DNA from 2 places in the Arthrobacter sp. 01N442 genome. Region 2 is predicted to be linked to the other one. Evidence: predicted binding sites of a transcription regulator. Region 2 holds the regulator's gene; the other holds the start of a gene.

Region 1 (6,730 bases), on a different contig from region 2:
ATCTTCCGGTAGACGTTGTGCCGCTCGGCGCTTTCGACGTCGATGTCGATGTCCGGCAGGGTGGCGCGGTCCCGGGAGAGGAAGCGTTCGAAGATGAGGTCGTGCTTCAGCGGGTTGACCTGGCTGACCTCGATCAGGAAGTTGACCAGGCTGGAGGCTCCCGAGCCGCGGGCGGCCGCCCGGACCCCCATGTCCAGGATCATCCGGGAAACTTCGGCGACCGTCAGGAAGTAGGAGGCGAAGCCCAGGCTGTCGATGATCCGCAGTTCGTGCTCCAGCCGGGCGCGCAGCTCTTCCGCGGGTTTGCCGGAGATTCCCGGGAAGCGACGGCTGATGCCGGCCTCGCAGCGCTGCGTGAGTTCCACGAGCGGATCCCCCGCGATCCCGATGACCGAGGCTTCCGGGACCACGGGCTGCTTCCATCCCATGTCCGCGCCCGGGTCCATCCGGCAGCGGTCCGCGAGCGCCTGGGTATGGGCCAGCAGGCTCTTCAGGTCCGCGGCACCATAGCCCGCGGCGTGCATGATTTCCTGGCCCAGCCGCAGCATCTGCGCGGAGGACTTCAGCCAGCCCTGCCCGTTGGGTTGCAGCAGCGGCGCGGCGGAGAGCTCGGGCAGCGATTTCAGTGCCCGGGCGGAGTCCAGTACGTCCGCCGTGGCGGCGCCGTCCTCGGCGCAGTACCGTACGGCATTGCTCAGCACCGCGGGAACGGCGTGTTCCGCGGCAAGCTTGAGCATCCGCACGGCATGGGCGGTGCTCAGCGGTTCCCCGGGAGGGCTGAGCTGCGAGACGACCTCTGCGGCGAGGGTTCCTGCCGGCATGGCATCCAGCCAGCGCTTGAAGAGCGTCCGGGGGCGCAGGTACCGCCGGCCTCCCATGGCACGGCCGACATCCGAGTCCGGGCCGATCAGTACCGTTAGCACCGGTTTGAGGGTCTGCGGGTCCAGGGCGCGCGAGGCCAGTTCCGCCCTGGTCACGGCGACCGGCACAGTTCCCCCGGCCTTGCCCGTGGTTCGGGCGTGGGCATCGGAAACCAGCCTGCACAGCGCACGGTAGCCGGCACCGTCGTTTTGTCCGTGCGCCAGGACGACGACCCGTCCGCCCAGCTGGGTGCGGAGGTCCCCGTCGTCGTCGAAGACTGCCAGGTCCACCCCGACGATCGCGTCCAGGCCCGCGGCCATGCACGCCTTCAGGTGCTTGACCGTGCCGTAGAGGCCGTCGCGGTCCGTGCAGGCGAGCGCTGTGGCACCGTCAGCGGCTGCAGCGGCTGCGAGTTCCTCCGGCCAGGACACCCCGTAGTGGGCGCTGAAGGCGGTGGCAACGTGCAGATGGGTGAAACTCATGCCGACTCGGTCTTCCTGAGGGGGTGAAGGGCATCATGGATCCGCAGCAACCGCCAGCGGCCGCTGCCAAGGTGCCGGCTCAGGTCCAGGGTGAGGGTCTGTTCCGGTGTGCCGGCCTCCCTGACCTGGATCCGCCAGATCTCGTGGTCCACCAGCCCCGGCCCGCTGCCCAATGGCGCGCGTTGTTCTTCGGCCCACCATTGCCGCCGCTCGAACCAGCGGACGGGTTCGGCGCAGACCTCGTAATGCCGCCCGGCCCAGTCAAGGGACAACGGCTGGTCGGCCGGGGTGCAGGCGACATCCACCGACTGACTGAATGTCCCCATGATGCCTCCCGGAAGCGCAGCCCTCTGGCAAGAATTTTGAGAGGGTATTCGAATATATCTTCGAACACTTCAAGTCTACGCCGGGCCTGGGACAAAACCTAGATGGGGGGTGGACGGACGCAGGCGCAGGTAGCAGGATTGAGCTATGAGCTCCCATAGCGCACTCCTGAAGCACGTAAGCATCGCCGCCAAGGATTCAACCTTGGTGGCGAAGTTCGATATAGACGGGAATATCCCGAGTTCCGGGGCCTATGTGGTGGGGCTCGTGGCGGCCACTCCGGACCATTCGCACCAGCGCCGGATGGAAATCGAGTTCATGAACGGCGAGGCCGTTTCTTTTTTCTGCTTCAGCCATGACGGCACGGAAGAGAACTTCGACCTCAAGGGCGTAGAGCACTCCGGCAACACCATTACCGGCAACTTTCCGCTCAGTACGGTGATGGGCCTGGCCAAGGGCCACCTGATGACGGCTTACAGCGATTGCGAGGGCCGCGAATACCAGGCCAACGTCCCGGTCGAAGAGTCGCTCTAACCGACTCAACCAGCCTTAGCTGGAGGCTTTGTAGACGTCCAGCTCGAGCCTAATGAAGGCATCGATCATGGCCCGGTAGGTCTGTTCGACAATCTCGGTGTCGATGTCCTTTTGCTCCGCCGTGGCCTTGACGTGTTCCAAGACCCGCTCCACGCGGCCTGGCGCCCTCACCTCGGCACTGTCCGCCTTAAGGGTGCCGGCAATCCGGATCAGCCGTTCGCGGCGGCCGATCAGCGCGACGATCTGCTCGTCCACCTCATCCACGGCCACCCGCACGGCGGCGAGCTGTTCCTTATCGGCCTGGGCTTCTTTGGCGTCACGGTGATGTGTGGACATGTGCATGACAGTATCGAATGATGCAACCACGAGTCGACTTCATCTCATTGGGTGTCCGCAGCGTTGACGCCTCACGCCGCTTCTACGTGGCAGGCCTCGGGTGGCCAGTCCACCGGGAGGTTCCCGGCGACGTGGTCTTCCTCCAGGTCAACCACGGCCTTATCCTCTCGCTCTGGGACGCCGGGCAGATGCAGGCCGAGGCGGGCACCGACGCTCCGGCCGGCATCCCCTGCATCACGCTGAGCCACAACGTGGGCAGCGCCGACGAGGTGGACAAGGTGATGCGCCAGGCGGAGGCCGCCGGCGCCGTCGTCGTCGCCGCGCCGAAGACCCAGCCGTGGGGCGGCTACACGGGCTACTTCGCGGATCCGGACGGGTTCCGCTGGGAGGTCGCCTTCAACCCCACCTGGACGGTCGACGCCGGCGGCAAGGTCACCGTCTAGGGACTCCTAGAAGAGGCTGCCCACCGGTTCGATCAGCTCCGGGGAATCATTCTTCACGTTCCCGACGGCGGTGCCGACGGCGTCGATCCGCCAGCCCTCCGCGACGTCGTGCGCGCCGGCCCGGACCAGCCCCACGAGGGCGGCTGCGTCGTCGGCGTGCGGGTCCAGCCAGGCCTCCATCGTCCGGCGGTCCATCGGCAGCGGGACCCGGTCGTGCAGCGCCGTCAATTCCGCGAGCATGCCGCCCGCGTAACCCTCCGGCGGAGAATCCGTGGTCAGGATCGAGGTCGAGAGCAACCAGCGCTCCGGATCCCCCTCGGCCTTCGTCGGGTCCTTCCACCATTCATAGAGTCCCGCAAAAACTACCGGGCTGCCGTCCTTCGGGTGGACGTAGTAGGGCTGCTTGGCCTTGCCCTCGCCCTTCCACTCGTAATAGCCATCTGCCGGAACGGCACAGCGCCGGGTGCGGGTGGCCTTGCGGAACGCCGGCTTCTCCAAAACGCTCTCGCTGCGCGCGTTGATCATCTTCGAGCCGATGCCGGGGTCTTTGGCCCAGGACGGCACGAGTCCCCAGCGGGCCATGTGCAGCTGCCGCACCGGCTTTGGCGCGGCCCCGTCCTCGACGAGCCGCTCCAGCAGGATCGGCACGTCCGCGGTCGGCGCCACGTTCCACGAGGGCGGAATCACGATCTCTTCTTCCAGTTCGGCGTCGAATTCGGCGAGCAGGTCCCCGACGGCCCGGGCCATCACGTAGCGTCCACACATGGCAACAGCATGCCACCGCGGGCCGCCTACCGGGAATAGAGCCAGGGAATAGCGCACTTCGGGTTACGGTTATTGGTAGTGACGTACGACTTTTGTCGGCAACCGGCGCTGCCACGCAGTACCTGCAACCAGCGCCGCCAACCCAGCTTTGAGGAGAACTTCGTGGACTTCACCCCCGATTCCGGCACCATCACCATGTTTTCGACCACCTGGTGCGGCTACTGCAACCGGCTGAAGAAGCAGCTGGACGCGCAGGGCATCGGGTACACCGAGATCAACATCGAGGAAGTCGAAGGCACCGCCGAACTCGTCGAGCAGCTCAACGGAGGCAACCGCACGGTCCCCACCGTGCTCTTCCCGGACGGTACCGCCGCCACCAACCCGTCCGCGGCCGAGGTCAAGAGCCGCCTCGCGGCCTAGGCCCCACTTTTTAGCGATATGTAGCCCTCGCGACACGGCGCGGCCCCCTCAGGGCCGCGCCGTGTCCAGTTGTGCGACAGAGTAGTAAGACAGAGTTTCACGGCAACATCAGCGACACGAGCAAAGGAGCCAGCCCATGGTCCACGAAGTCAAAGGCGCAGTCGTCCGTTCCAAGAACGCACCCGTCACCCTGGAAACCATCCTGGTCCCGGATCCCGGACCCGGCGAAGCCCTGGTGGACATCCTCACCTGCGGCGTCTGCCACACCGACCTGCACTACAAGCAGGGCGCCATCAACGACGATTTCCCGTTCCTGCTCGGCCACGAGGCAACGGGCGTAGTGAACGCGGTCGGCCCCGACGTCACCGAGGTGGCCCCCGGCGACCGGGTGGTGCTGAACTGGCGAGCGGTCTGCGGCGAGTGCCGCGCCTGCCGCCGCGGCGAGCCGCAGTACTGCTTCAACACGCACAACGCCACGCAGAAGATGACGCTGGCTGACGGCACCGAGCTCACCGCCGCGCTGGGCATCGGCGCCTTCGCTGAGAAGACCCTGGTCGCCGCCGGCCAGTGCACTAAGGTGGACCCCGACGCCGACCCAGCCGCGATTGGCTTGCTCGGCTGCGGCGTCATGGCCGGCCTCGGCGCCGCGATCAACACCGGTGACGTCCAGCGCGGCGATTCCGTCGCCGTGATCGGTTGCGGCGGCGTGGGCGTGGCGGCCGTGGCCGGTGCCGCGCTCGCCGGCGCCACCACCGTGATCGCGGTGGACATCGACGCCAAGAAGCTCGAACGCGCCAAGGAACTCGGCGCCACCCACACCGTGGACTCCTCCGCCGTCGACCCGGTCGAGGCGATCCGCGAACTGACCGGCGGCTTCGGTGCCGACGTCGTCATCGATGCCGTAGGACGGCCGGAGACGTACAAGCAGGCTTTCTACGCCCGCGACCTCGCCGGAACTGTTGTTCTGGTCGGCGTCCCCAGCCCGGAGATGACCCTGGAGCTGCCGCTGCTGGACGTCTTTGGCCGCGGCGGCTCGCTGAAGTCCTCCTGGTACGGCGACTGCTTGCCGTCCCGCGACTTCCCCATGCTGATTGACCTCTACCGGCAGGGCCGGCTGGATCTGGACGCCTTCGTCACGGAGCGGATCAGGATCGAGCAGATCGAGGAAGCGTTTGAGAAGATGCACTCCGGGTCCGTGCTCCGCTCGGTGGTTGAGCTGTGACCGGCGGTTCCGGTAACGGCCTCAGGATCGACCAGCTCGTCACTTCGGGCACGTTCTCGCTGGACGGCGGCACGTGGGACGTCGACAACAACGTCTGGATCGTCGGAGACGAGCAGGAATGCGTCGTGATCGATCCGGCCCACGACGCCGAGGCCATCGCGTCCGCCGTCGCCGGGCGCACTGTTAAGGCCATCCTGCTCACGCACGGCCACGACGACCACATCGCCGCCGTGGGCGCGTTCCGCGGCCTGGTCAACGCACCGGTCTACCTGCACCGGGACGACTGGATGCTCTGGGACCGGGTCTTCCCGGGGACCGAGCCGGACCACGGCATCGACGACGGCGAGACCTTCGACGTCGCCGGCGCCCGACTGGTGGCGCTGCACACGCCGGGCCACTCCCCCGGCTCCGTGAGCTTCCGGCTGGAGAGCGAGGGCACGGTCTTCACCGGCGACACCCTCTTCCAGGGCGGTCCCGGAGCCACCGGCCGGTCCTTTAGCGATTTCCCCACCATCATCGAATCCATCAAGTCCCGGCTCCTGACCCTGCCGGCGGACACCGTGGTGCGGACCGGGCACGGAGATTCGACGACGGTCGGCGCCGAGGCGCCGCAGCTTGAGGAATGGATCGCGCGCGGCCACTAAGCGACTACTTCCACAGTGCGGCCACTAAGCGGCTGGCACTGCCGGGGCCCCGTCCGGATTCAGGGCGGGGCCCCTGCTGTGCCCGGGATTATCGGCCGCCCTTAACCGCCTCGGCTCAGGGGACAGCCACGCTTTCGGCCCTGCGGGCGGCCAGGTACGGTTCCAGATTGTTGAAGGTGTACAGGTGCACGCCGGCCAGGGAGGGCTGGACGGCCGACAACTCGGATACGAGCCGTTGCGGCGAATAGTTGCCGCCGTCCATGAGCCGCCGGGCCAGCGGACCCTTGCGGCTGATGAACCGGAGCGAGGGTCCCACGCCGATCTTGGTGGCCAGCGAGATGAGCTTGGTCCGCGGCACCGACCCGGCGACGCCGGCCCACACCGGCAGGGCGACGCCTTCACGGCGCAGCAGCTCCACGTACCAGCTGATCCGGGCGGCGGAGAAGCACATCTGCGTGACCACGCTGGTGGCAAGGTGCTGCTTCTCCAGCAGGGCGTCGAGCATGCGCAGCTGGCTCTGCTGCGGATGCCCCTCGGGGTAGCCGGCGACGCCCACGGCCACGCTCCCGCCGGAGAGCTGGGCGATGTCTTCCAACAGCCGGGCGCTGCTCAGGTAGGGGCCCGCTGCCTGCGCCGTGTCCCCGCCGACGGCGAAGACCTCGTTGATTCCGGCAGCACCGCAATCCTTAAGGATGCCGG
Region 2 (6,730 bases):
GCGCCGTGCGCAGCACCTCGCCGAAGGTAATGGCGACGTCTTCCACGGTGTGGTGGACGTCGATGTGGGTGTCGCCGGTGGCTTTGACCGTAATATCAATCAGCGAGTGCTTGCTCAGTGCCGTGAGCATGTGGTCGTAGAACGGCACAGAGGTGCTGATGTCCGAGACGCCGGTGCCGTCCAGGTCGATCTCGACCAGGACGGAAGATTCGCTGGTGGTCCGCTCCAGGCGTGCGGTCCGGGCAGCGGCTGATCCGGTGTTGCTCATGTTGGTGTCCTTTGGATGAGGCGGGCGCCCGGCAAACAGGGCGGTGTGCGTAGGTCCTGGCTTAAGTCTAGGCGGACTGCACTTCGTGGCCGGTCAGGATCCGTTCCAGGGCCTCCAGAAACGCTGTGGTTTCCGTCTCAGTGCCGGCCGTCACGCGCAGGTGGCCGGGAATGCCGACGTCGCGGATGAGCACACCGGCGTCCAGTAGCCCCTGCCAGGTCTCGTGCGGGTTCTCGATCCCGCCGAAGAAGACATAGTTCGAATCGGAGGCGGCGGGTTTGAGGCCCATTCGGGTCAGCTCCGTCACAATCCGGTCGCGCTGCCGTTTGATGTCTTCAACATCGGCCATCAGGGCAACGCGGTGGCGCAGGGCGGCCAGCGCCGTCGCCTGGGTAATGGCTGACAGGTGATACGGAAGGCGGACCAGGCGCAGGGCGTCAGTGACCTCGGGGGCCGCCGCCATGTAGCCAAGCCGGGCGCCGGCCAGGGCGAAGGCCTTGCTCATGGTGCGCGAGACGATCAGCCGCTCACGACCGGGAAGCAGGGTCAGCGCGCTGGGCGTGCCGTCGTGCGCGAACTCGTGGTACGCCTCGTCCACGATGACGATGGTCTGGCTTGCTTCTCCGGCCTCATAGACCGCCTCGACGACGTCGAGGCCCAGCCCGGTGCCGGTGGGGTTGTTCGGCGAGCAAAGGAAGACCACATTGGGTTTGAGCTCCCGGACCTGGCGGGCGGCCGATTCGGCACTCAAACCGTAGTCGTCGGCGCGAACTCCGACGATGTATTCCGTGTCCGTGCCGGCGGCGAGCAGCGGGTACATCGAGTAGGTGGGAGGGAAGCCGAGGGCGGTGCGCCCCGGGCCGCCGAAGGCCTGGAGGATTTGCTGCAGGACTTCGTTCGAGCCGTTGGCGGCCCAAATGTTCGCCGCATCCAGTCCGTGGCCGAGATACTCGGCGAGTGCTTCGCGCAGCTCCGTGAACTCGCGGTCCGGGTACCGGTTCAGTCCTGCAGCGGCCTCGGTCACGGCTTCGGCGATGGCGGCGCGGACGTCCGCCGGGACCCCGTGGGTGTTCTCGTTGACATTCAGCAGGATGGGGACATCAAGCTGGGGAGCACCGTAGGGGCGCAGTCCCCGCAGGTTGGTCCGGAGGGGCAGTCGGTTGAGGCGCTCTAGCTGGTCAGTCACTTGCCCAGTTTAAGTGAGACCCGGCCCGGCCCCGAAACCGTGACTGCCAAAAGTCGGCCGGCGGTCCGGCGGCATGACACGCCAGTCCCCTGCAGACGGCCTACTTTGAAGGTACGTACAGCTGTTGGCCGGGGAGGACGCGGGCAGCGCCGAGGTTGTTGAGCTGAACGATGTCGGCCACCACGTCACGGGGATCGCGCTCCGGCGCCACGGCGCCGGCGATAGCCCAAAGCGACTCGCCCGGCTGGACGGTGACGGTGACGGTCGGCGTGAGCGAGAGCTCCGCGTTCGAGTCCGCGGCCTTCGCCGGGGAGTTCATGAAGCCGGACAGGGAGAGGACGAGTACGGCCAACAGCAGCAGCGGCAGCCCAAAGAAGACAAATCGGCCGCGGCGGGTCAGGCGCAACGGAGCCTGCTTGCCGGCTGCAGCGGCCGGGGCCGCCTTCGCAGGAACGGAATCGAACGAACCGGAAATAGCGCTTACTGCTGACATGAGCTGAGCCCTCCTGGACTTATCTGTGTCGCTGGAAATACCTGTGTTGCTGGAAATACATGTGCCGCTCGGCGTACTCCACGTACCTGCCGCCAACCGGCCTTACCTTCGAACCCAAACCGCGAAGCATGAATCTTCGAACACTGAGCCGAAAACCCCATCGGACTTCGAACCCTCGTGTTCGAACACATATTCGAACCTTGCCTGTTCATTTTTAGCACCTATGAACGAACCTTGTCGAGACTCGCTAGAACAAATGTTTGAAAAACCCTGATGGCTGGCCTATTTTTGAATCACAGGACAACCACTTGTGCTGGTGAATAGCAGTTGATCAACGGGGTCTGACATTTTCAGCTCGGAGGGTCCCGGCAGCCTCAGCGGCCGGGCGAAATGAAAGGCATGGCGAACATGGCAGCACAAGCCGCCGGCGGGAGGGCCACCCAGCGGGGCACCCAGACCGGCCGGGCGCCGAAGAGCCTTACCGTCCGGCAGAAGAAGATCCTGGAGACCATCCAGCGTTCCGTGACGGACAACGGCTACCCGCCCTCGATGCGCGAGATCGGCGACACCGTGGGGCTCGCCAGCCTTTCCAGCGTCACCCATCAGCTCTCGCAGCTGGAAAAGCTCGGCTACCTGCGGCGGGACCCCAAGCGGCCGCGCGCCATGGAAGTTCTTATGCCGCTGACGCTGGACGAGGGCGCGACGAAGATTTCAGGCGTGGAAAAATCCAGCGGCCTGCGGGCTGTCGGCGGCCTTGCCGTCTCGGAACTCGCCAGCGCTACGGACACCGCGATGGTGCCCTTCGTGGGCCGGATCGCTGCCGGCGGTCCGATCCTGGCCGACCAGGTGGTGGAGGACGTGATGCCCCTGCCGCGCCAGCTGGTGGGCCACGGCGAACTGTTCATGCTCAAGGTTGCGGGTGACTCGATGATCGACGCCGCCATCTGCGACGGCGACTGGGTGGTCGTCCGGCGCCAGAACGACGCCGTCAACGGTGACATCGTGGCGGCGCTGCTCGATGACGAGGCCACGGTGAAGACCTTCCGCCAGCGCGACGGCCACACCTGGCTACTGCCACAGAACACCCAGTACGAGCCGATTCTGGGCGACCATGCCGTCATTATGGGCAAGGTCGTATCGGTGCTGCGCTCCCTGTAGCCCTCCCCCGGCAACCCCGGGCCAATCGCCGGCCAATCGCCAGCCTGCATCGAAGAGGCCCCGTCCCATTTACGGACGGGGCCTCTCGCGTTCACGCGTGCAGGACGGCTCTTGGCGCGGGCTACTTGCGGGCCGCATGCGGGCGCCTACTTGGCGGACTGCTTGGCGGGGCTTTCCTTGGCCAGTCGGTCGAGGGCGGCCAGGGCTACCGAGGGGTCGGTAGTGGGCCAGAAGGGCGGCAGCGCGGCCCGGAGGAAGGCGCCGTACCGTTCGGTGGACAGCCTGGAGTCCAGAACGGCCACAACGCCCTTGTCCGACGTCGAACGGATCAGCCTGCCCGCGCCCTGGGCGAGGCGGATCGCCGCGTGGGTCGCCGAGACGCTCATGAAGCCGTTGCCGCCGGACTGAGCCACGGCGCGGGAGCGGGCAGTCATCAGCGGATCGTCGGGCCGCGGGAACGGGATCCTGTCGATCACGACGAGGCGGCAGGAGTTCCCGGGCACGTCGACGCCTTGCCAGAGCGACATGGTGCCAAACAGGCAGGTGTCCGGCTCGTCCGCGAACTGCTTCACGAGCGCGGTCATGGTCGATTCGCCCTGGCAGAGAATGCTGAGCCCCAGCCGGGGACGCATCGCCTCGGCAGCCTCCTCGGCGGCCCGCCGGGAAGAGAAGAGGCAGAGCGCCCCGCCGCCGGAGGCGCGGATCAGCTTCTCGAGCTCATCGAGCGCTTCCGGGGAGGTCCCGCGTCCGGGCTTGGGCAGGTGCTTGGCAACGTAGAGGATGCCTTGTTTCGGATATTCGAAGGGGGAACCGACGTCGACGCCGGTCCAGCTCGGGGCCCCGGGGCCCACGAGGCCGAGTCCCCCGGCCGCGGGCTCGAAGGCCGAACCGATCGCCAGCGTTGCGGACGTCAGCACCACCGTGTGGTCGGCGAACAGGCCCTCGCGGAGCCGGCCGGCCACGCTGAGCGGGGCGATGTTGATCAGGGCAGGCGCCGAGTCATCAGGCTGCGAGTAGCCCTGTTGCGGGTCGAAGCTGCTGTTGCGGGAGAACCAGACCACTTCGCGGTTCTCTTTGGCGGCCAGGAGCCGTTCGCACAGTTCCAGGATCACCATCAGCCGCGACCGCGCGAGCTGGCGGCCGCCGTCGGCCGTGTTGGCGCTGTCACCCTTGGAATCGGAGAGCGCGGCGCGGCAGGCGTCGCGCAGTTGGTCCACACAGTCGAGCTGTTCGCTGTTCAGCCCGTTCGGCATCAGGCCGCTGGGGACGCCCTCAATGGCAAGTTCAAGGTTGGCGGCGGCATTGTTGAGCGCATCCACGGTGATCCCGGTGTGTTTGCGGGCACCGGAGGCGGCGGCGTGCACCATGGCCACCGAGAGCTGGCCGGAGACGGCACCGGTGACCCGGTCCTGCAGTTCGTGGGCCTCGTCCACCACCACGACGTCGTACTCGGGCAACACGGCAAGGCCCTCGAACGCGCTGACCGCAAGCATGGCGTGGTTGGTGACCACCACATCGGCGTCGGCAGCATTCTGGCGGGCGAGCTCACTGAAGCATTCGGCGGCGAGCGGGCACTTCTGCGCGCCGAGGCACTCCATCGAGGTGACGGAGACCTGCCGCCAAGCGCGGTCGGTAACGCCCGGCATCAGCTCGTCCCGGTCCCCGGTCTGGGTGTTTTCGGCCCATTCGCGGAGCCTGACGATTTCCTTGCCAAGCTGCGAAGACGGACCTCCCATCGCGGCGGCGAAGTGCGGCACCGAAGTGTCCTCACCGAGGGAGAACAACTGGCCTTCGGACGGTTCTTCGGAGGGGAAGCCGCCTTCGAGCTTATGCAGGCAGACATAGTTGGAGCGGCCCTTGACCAGTGCGACCTTCACCGGTCGTTCAAGGGCCGGAGTGATGGTTTTGAGCAGCCGCGGCAAGTCCCGGCCGACAATCTGGGTCTGGAGCGCCAGTGTGGCGGTGGAGACCAGAGTGGGCTTGTCGCTGACGAGCGAGTGGGCGATCAACGGAATCAGGTACGCCAAGGACTTGCCCGTGCCGGTGCCGGCCTGGACCAGCAAATGGTCGCCCGTTTCGATGGCGCGAGCCACTTGGCGGGCCATTTCGTGCTGGCCGTCCCGGCTCTGGCCGCCCATGCCGGCGACCGCCCGGTCGAGCAGTTCAACTACGAACTGCTCGCCGGACGGGCTGCTTCCAAGCGGCTTCCCCTTGGACGGCGCGGCTTCTTCGGCCACCGCTGGTTCAGTCATTGCTGACGAAGGAATCCAGCTCGGCCGCGAGTCCCTCGCGCACCATCACCACGGCACGGGTGCCGGTCTCCTCGTGGTCCAGGCTGATGATCTCCGCATCGGCCTCGTGCAGCTTGCTAAGCAGGTCCCCGCGGTTGTACGGGATCATCAGCTCCAGCTTCACGCTTGGCCGCGGGATGCCCTCGCTGATGGCCTTGAGCAGCTCCGGGATGCCTTCCCCGGTGCGCGCAGAGACCACCACGTGGCGCGGTTCGCGCTGCTTGAGCCGTTCGACCACGAACGGGTCGGCGGCGTCGGCCTTGTTCAGGACGATGATCTCCGGCACCTTGCGGGCGTCGACTTCGCTGAACACCGTGCGCACGGCCGCGATCTGGCCCTCCGGGTCGGAGTGCGAGACGTCGACCACGTGCAGGATCAGGTCCGAGTCGGCGACCTCCTCCAGGGTGGAGCGGAAGGCCTCCACGAGCTGGGTCGGCAGCGAGCGGACAAAGCCCACGGTGTCGGCGAGGGTGTAACCCAGGCCGTCCGAGGTTTCGGCCTTACGGACCGTCGGGTCCAGCGTGGCGAACAGGGCGTTCTCCACCAGGACGCCGGCGTCGGTCAGGCGGTTCAGGAGCGAGGACTTGCCGGCGTTGGTGTAGCCGGCGATCGCCACCGACGGCACGGCATTACGACGGCGGTTGGCCCGCTTGGTTTCCCGGGCCGGCTTCATCGCGGAAATTTCGCGCCGCAGCTTGGCCATCCGGGTACGGATCCGGCGCCGGTCCAGCTCGATCTTGGTTTCACCGGGGCCGCGCGAACCCATGCCGGCTCCGGCACCGCCCACCTGGCCACCGGCCTGACGGGACATCGACTCACCCCAGCCGCGCAGGCGCGGGAGCAGGTATTCGAGCTGCGCCAGTTCCACATGGGCCTTGCCCTCGCGGCTCTTGGCGTGCTGCGCGAAGATGTCCAGAATCAGGGCCGTCCGGTCGATGACCTTGACCTTGACGATGTCTTCGAGGCCGCGCCGCTGCGACGGGGCGAGCTCGGCGTCGACCACCACCGTGTCGGCGCCGGTGGACATCACGATGTCCTTGAGCTCCTGGGCCTTGCCAGAGCCCAGGAACGTTCCCGGGTCTGGCTTGGCCCGGCGCTGCACGAGTCCGTCGAGGACCTCTGACCCGGCAGTTTCGGCGAGGGCTGCCAACTCCCGCAGGGAGTTCTCGGCGTCGGCCAGGGTGCCTTCGGTCCAAAGCCCGGCAAGCACGACGCGTTCAAGGCGCAGCTGCCGGTATTCGACCTCGGTGACGTCTTCGAGTTCCGTCGACAAGCCGGCGGTCCTACGCAGCGCGTGGCGCTCCTCCAGATCCTGCTGGTCGCCGTCGTAGCTG

Evidence for each region. The regulator LexA, encoded in region 2, represses DNA repair genes until DNA is damaged. The targets are predictions, from matches to a motif close to TCGAACANNTGTTCGA.
Region 1: a site for LexA is predicted at 1,718-1,733, ahead of AC1DNC_RS00075 (DUF6504 family protein). Genes of this name have one in related genera too.

What each region holds. Positions count from the first base shown of each region.
Region 1 covers NZ_JBFTRD010000001.1:8,439-15,168, reverse strand. Annotated here, with positions in the region: gene AC1DNC_RS00080 (DNA polymerase III subunit alpha) at 1-1,343, opposite strand, end outside; gene AC1DNC_RS00075 (DUF6504 family protein) at 1,340-1,669, opposite strand; gene AC1DNC_RS00070 (hypothetical protein) at 1,815-2,201, shown strand; gene AC1DNC_RS00065 (chorismate mutase) at 2,217-2,543, opposite strand; gene AC1DNC_RS00060 (VOC family protein) at 2,558-2,980, shown strand; gene AC1DNC_RS00055 (SOS response-associated peptidase) at 2,987-3,745, opposite strand; gene AC1DNC_RS00050 (mycoredoxin) at 3,908-4,165, shown strand; gene AC1DNC_RS00045 (S-(hydroxymethyl)mycothiol dehydrogenase) at 4,302-5,387, shown strand; gene AC1DNC_RS00040 (MBL fold metallo-hydrolase) at 5,384-6,031, shown strand; gene AC1DNC_RS00035 (methylenetetrahydrofolate reductase) at 6,147-6,730, opposite strand, start outside.
Region 2 covers NZ_JBFTRD010000008.1:47,896-54,625, forward strand. Annotated here, with positions in the region: gene hisB (imidazoleglycerol-phosphate dehydratase HisB) at 1-268, opposite strand, end outside; gene AC1DNC_RS15630 (histidinol-phosphate transaminase) at 336-1,454, opposite strand; gene AC1DNC_RS15635 (LysM peptidoglycan-binding domain-containing protein) at 1,555-1,947, opposite strand; gene lexA (transcriptional repressor LexA) at 2,356-3,105, shown strand; gene AC1DNC_RS15645 (ATP-dependent DNA helicase) at 3,252-5,357, opposite strand; gene hflX (GTPase HflX) at 5,350-6,730, opposite strand, start outside.